2 regions of the Ruminococcus sp. CAG:330 genome follow, and region 2 is predicted to be linked to the other one. Evidence: predicted binding sites of a transcription regulator. Region 2 holds the regulator's gene; the other holds the start of a gene.
The links. The regulator HrcA, encoded in region 2, represses chaperone genes, less so after heat shock. The targets are predictions, from matches to a motif close to TGTTAGCACTCNNNNNNNNNGAGTGCTAACA.
Positions count from the first base shown of each region.

Region 1 (3,176 bases), on a different contig from region 2:
TGCAGTGCCGCCGCCGGCAACAATGCCCTCTTCCACAGCTGCCTTGGTTGCAGACAGAGCGTCTTCAATGCGCAGCTTCTTTTCCTTCATCTCAACTTCAGTTGCAGCGCCAACCTTGATGACTGCAACACCGCCGGACAGCTTGCCGATACGCTCCTGCATCTTCTCCTTGTCGAAGTCGGAGGTGGAAGCAGCGATCTGGTTCTTGATCTCGGTGATTCTGTCAGCGATGGCATCCGAGCTGCCTGCGCCGCCAACCAGAATGGTGTTCTCCTTGTCGATGACAACCTGGCCTACCTGGCCCAGCATCTCCAGCTTTGCATCGCTCAGCTCCATGCCCAGATCAGAGGACAGAACCGTACCGCCCGTCAGGATTGCGATATCCTGGAGCATTTCCTTTCTTCTGTCGCCAAAGCCCGGTGCCTTGACAGCAGCGCACTTGAAGGTGCCGCGGAGGTTATTCAGGATGATGGTGGTCAGAGCCTCGCCCTCGATGTCCTCAGCGATGATCAAAAGCTTCTTGCCCATCTTGACGATCTGCTCCAGCAGCGGCAGGATGTCCTGAATGTTGTTGATGGTCTTGTCGGTGATGAATACCAGCGCATCATCATAAACGACCTTCATCTTCTCACGGTCTGTGATCATATACGGGGACAGATAGCCGCGGTCGAACTGCATACCCTCAACGACTTCGCTGTAGGTCTCAGCGGTCTTGCCCTCTTCAATGGTAATAACGCCATCGGTGGAAACCTTCTTCATTGCCTCGGCGATCAGCTTGCCAACATTTTCATCGGCAGAAGAGATGGTGGCAACTCTTGCAATGTCGTCCGAACCTTCTACTTCCTTGGAGTTTGCCTTGATGCTGCTGACAGCAGCGTCAACAGCCTTTGCAATGCCCTTGCGCAGCACCATCGGGTTTGCGCCGGCAGCGATGTTCTTCGCACCCTCGTGGATGATTGCCTGTGCCAGAACGGTAGCAGTTGTGGTACCGTCACCAGCGGCATCGTTGGTCTTGGTGGCAACTTCACGAACCAGCTGTGCGCCCATGTTCTCAAACGGATCTTCCAGTTCGATGTCCTTTGCAATGGTCACGCCATCGTTGGTCACCAGCGGTGCACCGAATTCCCGATCCAGAACCACGTTTCTGCCCTTCGGGCCAAGTGTGATTTTTACGGTATCTGCCAGCTTATCAATGCCGGCGATCAGACCGTCTCTTGCGTCTGCATTGTACTTAATATCCTTTGCCATGGTAATACGCCCTTTCTCTATTCAATGTAGTCGTTCTGCGGGAAAGCTTAGTCGGCAATTGCCAGAATCTCGCTCTCGTAAACCAGTGTCAGCTCTTCCTCGCCATCCTTGATGGTCTGACCTGCGCCGTGGTTCAGCAGAACCGTGTCGCCAACCTTTACCTGCATGGGGATGCGTGTGCCGTTCGGTGCGTACTTGCCCTCACCGCATGCAACGACCTTGCCCTTTGCCGGAACACCTGCCGGTGTCTTGGTTGCCAGTACCAGACCGCCTACGGTCTTTTCTTCCTGATCCTTTTCTACCTTTATGAGTACTCTGTCTGCCAACGGTTTCAATGCCATGATTCATTCCTCCTGCATCCAAATTATCACTTGTTTCTCAAATCTGTTAGCACTCATAGTTCCTGAGTGCTAATATCTATTTTACCAACTTTTCAGAAAAAATCAAGGGTTTTCCTGCGAAAATTGTGAAATTCGGAACATTGCACAAATTCAAGCTGTTTTTCACGTTCCATTTGTGAAAACAGATGAGTTTCCACCTGCCTAGCAATCCAAATTCTCCCTATTTTAAAAATAAAATCTACAACCAAAAAAATCAACTAACTTATACACGATTGCAACGCAACTTCTTCACATTTTACAAATAGGTAACAATTTGAAAATAAATAATCCACTTATCAGTTACACAACTATAGTATAATGAAATGTGAAAAACATCGGCAGATTTTGCGGTTTTTTTGAGAAGCCACAAATACATTTCCGTCCCAGTGCCGATGAAGCTCCGGCGCGGCGAAAAGCCCCGGACATGCAATTTCCAAAACGGCGTTGTGGGGTGGGACGGCTGCGGCAGAGAAACACAGCACCGGAAACAGACAATCAAAAGAAAGGCGTGAAAACATTATGGCATTAGAAAAAGTTCTTGTCGTAGATGACGATCCGAATATTTGCGATGTGCTTCGGATGTATTTGGAAAATGAGGGATACAGCGTAATTCTCTCTTATGATGGAGAAGAGGCTCTGGTAAAATTCAACGCACTGAAGCCGGACATTATCCTGCTGGATGTCATGCTGCCCACACTGGACGGCTGGCAGGTATGCCGTGAGGTGCGGAAAAAGTCCAGCGTGCCGATCATCATGATCACCGCAAAGGGCGACACCTTTGACAAGGTGCTCGGTCTGGAGCTTGGCGCAGACGACTATATTGTAAAGCCCTTTGACACCAAGGAAGTCGTTGCCCGCATCAAGGCAATTGCCCGCCGCATCGGCACCTCTCCGGAGGAATCCGAGGTCAAGGAAGTTCGCTATGACAAGCTGTCGGTCAACATGACCCGTTATGAGCTGCGTGTCGACGGCAAGGTCGTTGACACCCCGCCGAAAGAACTGGAGCTGCTGTTCTATCTGGCTTCCAACCCCAACCGTGTATACACCCGTGACCAGCTGCTGGACGAAGTCTGGGGCTTTGAGTATTACGGCGACTCCCGCACCATTGACGTGCACATCAAGCGTTTGCGGGAAAAGCTGGAGGGCGTATCCGACAAGTGGTCGCTGAAGACCGTATGGGGCGTGGGCTATAAGTTCGAGTCCGAAGAGGACGAATAAACCGCCGTGGAACAGCCGGAAAGCAAAAAGGTACAGAAAAAACCGCAGAAAAAGCTGTACCGCAACCATGTTGCGCAGATTCTGCTTCTCGTTTTCGTTGCCATTGTCACTGCGCTCTCCGTAATGGGATATGGCATCTCCCGCTATAAACGGGACTATTATGCCAGCGCCACACGCTCGTGCAATGTCATGGTTGCCGACCTCGTCAAGCACGGCGAAGATTTTCCCAATGAGGATATGCTGGCATACTATATTCCCTACAGCATGAACTCCACTGCGGCTTCTGTAGGCACCTACCTCTACCTGTTCAACACCGACGGGCAGTGCATC
Region 1 is NZ_FR898059.1:5,387-8,562, reverse strand. Features, by position in the region: gene groL (chaperonin GroEL) at 1-1,248, opposite strand, end outside; gene QZL66_RS07020 (co-chaperone GroES) at 1,296-1,589, opposite strand; gene QZL66_RS07015 (response regulator transcription factor) at 2,148-2,846, shown strand; gene QZL66_RS07010 (sensor histidine kinase) at 2,853-3,176, shown strand, end outside.
Region 1: QZL66_RS07020 (co-chaperone GroES) is a predicted target of HrcA. The motif match lies at 1,634-1,664, and genes of this name have one in related genera.

Region 2 (3,176 bases):
TTTTCCGCAAATGGCGTACCACATGCAGTCGCCGCAGATCGCCGCCAGCTTTCCGGCGGCGAGAATGCGGGTGTCCACCAGCCGGCAGAACGCCTCCCAGCGGAGCACCGCCCCTGTCTGCAATCCCAGATGCGCCAGTACAGCCTTGTCGTAGGCGTGCACCTTTTCCGCATCCTCGCAGTGTCCGGGCAGGTTGTGGGGACAGGCGGCACACAGACAGTCCGCCCCGTTCGTCAGCATGATCCACGGGTCAGTTTGCCCAAACAGCCGGAGCTTCTCCCGCATGTTCCGGGTAAAGGCATCGCTGTAGCCGTGGCCGCAGAAGAACGCTGTACACAGCCCGTGGTGGGGACGCAGCTTATACACGGCGAATCAGACGCTTCGGCAGCCGTTTCGCCAGCAGGATCGCAAGGGCGATCTTGGCGCAGTCCGGCAGAATGAACGGGAATACGCAGGAAGTGAGGGAAGCCATCAGTCCGATCTCCCCGATCTGACGGGTGTATACCACCATGAACCACGCTGTTCCGAATGCGTAGCATGCCGCCAGTCCCAGCACCATGGCGAGAATCATCACCGGCAGCTTCTCCCCCAGCCAGCGGGTGATGCCCCAGTAGATCAGAGCGGAGAACAGGAATCCGATGATGTAGCCGCCGGTCATGCCCAGCAGGGTGCCGATGCCGCCGGAAAAGCCGGCGAATACCGGTACGCCGATCGTGCCCAGTACAATATATAAGAGAACGGAGATAGTGCCAGACTTTCCGCCCAGAATCGCAAGGGCGCAGAAAACGCCGAAGGTCTGGAGCGTGAACGGAACCACCAGAGGAATCTGGATCCAGGAACACACGGCGATGATTGCGGTAAACAGTGCAATCTGTACCATGGCGAGAATTTTTTCGTGCTGTCCGGCGGATGAACCGCCGTCTTTGGCTGCAAATGCAGGGGAAACGGGTTCTTTCATGTTTTGTGAGTCCTTTCTGTTTGAAACTGTCACCAAGTGCAAAATGGGAGTACCAGTGACAGTTGCTATTATACCACAAATTCGCCTGTTTGTCAACCTATAAATTCAAGAAAAAAGATGACAATTGACGAAAAAACAGAGATTTCGAAAATATGAACAGAAATATGAACGAATATAATCTGAAATTTGTGCAATCCTACAAAAATGAAAAAAGCACTTGACAATTGCCCTGAGTCATGGTAAATTTATATTAGCACTCAGAGAGAAAGAGTGCTAACACTTGAAAAGTGAATCTGCCAGAAAGGATGGTTAACGTGGATGCGCGAAAACGGCAAATCTTATGCGCAGTGGTAGACTTATATATCCGCACCGGAGAGCCGGTGGGATCTAAGACGATCTCACAGCTGCCGGAGATTCATGTATCTGCGGCGACGGTCCGGAATGATATGGCAGTCCTGGAGGAATTGGGATATCTGGAACAGCCCCACACCTCGGCGGGACGTGTCCCCACGTTCAACGGGTACCGGCTGTATATCGAGGAGATCAGCGAGGGCGGCGAGGGAATGCTTCCCCCGGAGGAAAAAGAGCGTCTGGATCGGATGCTGGGGGATGAATCCCAGCTGACGGAAGATTTGATCTTACAGAGTGCCACAACGGCGCTCTCCCAGATCACCCAGTGCGCCACAGTGGTTTCCAACTTCGCCCCCAAGTATTCCGTGATTACAAAGGTAGATGTCATTCCCACCGGCAAACGGATGTACGTGGTTCTGCTTATCACTTCAGACGGCAAGATCAAGAACCGTGCCTGCCGGCTGCAATTTGACCTGACCCACGAGCACATGGATTTCTTCAAACATTTCATGGAGGAGAATCTGGAGGGCGTTTCGGTCGCCGATCTCTCGGACGAGAAGATCGAGCAAATGGTCACTGCGATGGGAACCTACATGGTGACGCTGAGTCCGCTGGTGCAGGGCATCTGCGAGATGTCCCGTGATTTGCAGCAGAACGAGCTGTATGTCACCGGAGAGCAGAACCTGTTCTCCTGCGACGAGCTGGACAAAGGAGAGGTGGCACAGTTCATCCTCCACAAGAAAGAGCTTGCCGGACTGCTGGACGATTCGTTCCAGGGCATCAAGGTGATGTTCGGCACGGAGAACGACAGCTTCGTGGTTGGCAACTCCAGCATGATCGTGTCCAAGTATCAAAAGGACGATCATACCGCCGGGTCGCTGGGTGTCATCGGGCCGGTTCGTCTGAACTACGCAAAGATCATTCCCTATATTGAATATTTCACCGATAAGATCTCGCATCTGATATCGGAGGATTCCGGCGGTGATGCGCCGGAGCAGAAGCCGTCGGAAAAGACGGAATAGAACAGCAGGAAAGGATGTGCTGAGGATGGCAAACGAAACAGAGGAAACCAAAAAGAGCGCCGCAGCTCCGGAAGAGGCAGCAGAGGCACAGTCCGCAGCAGAAGAAGCAGCGACAGAAACACCGGCTTCTGAATCTGAGACAGAGAAGGACGGCGGCAAGATGAAAAAGAAAGACTGGAAGGAAGCCCTCGAAAAGAAGGATGCAGAGCTGGCAGATCAGAAAGACCAGTACCTCCGGCTGATGGCAGAATATCAGAACTACCGCAACCGCACCACCGAGGAAAAGAAAAAGATCTACGGCGATGCCAAGGTGGACTGTGTACAGGAGCTGCTTGCCGTGATGGACAGCTTCGAACGTGCGCTGGAAGCGCCGTGTACCGATGAGAACTACAAGAAGGGCGTGGAAATGACCTTTGCGCAGATTCAGAAGGCATTCGAGAAGCTGGGCGTAACGGAGGTTGCAGCCATGGGCGAGGCATTCGATCCCAAGGTGCACAACGCCATCAAGCAGGTGGACGACAGCAAGTATGACAGCGATGTGGTCTGCGAGGTATTCCAAAAGGGGTATCTTCTGGGCGACCGCCTGATTCGTCCGGCAATGGTTGCGGTGTCCATATAGGAACGCATCCGGCGCAGAAAGAGCGTGAAAATTCCTGTCCCGGCGGACAGTTTTCATAAATTTCCAATCAAATAAAAAACCTGCCCGTTCGATGGGAACGGAGATACAGAAAGGAAGAGATTATTATGGGAAAAATTATTGGTATTGACTTGGGTACAACAAACTCCTGTGTTGCTGTTATGGAAGGCGGCAAGGCCGTGGTAATTCCCAACGCAGAGGGCGCAAG
Region 2 is NZ_FR898005.1:12,245-15,420, reverse strand. Features, by position in the region: gene QZL66_RS02005 (DUF1284 domain-containing protein) at 1-366, opposite strand, end outside; gene QZL66_RS02000 (biotin transporter BioY) at 359-958, opposite strand; gene hrcA (heat-inducible transcriptional repressor HrcA) at 1,264-2,331, shown strand; gene grpE (nucleotide exchange factor GrpE) at 2,357-2,950, shown strand; gene dnaK (molecular chaperone DnaK) at 3,076-3,176, shown strand, end outside.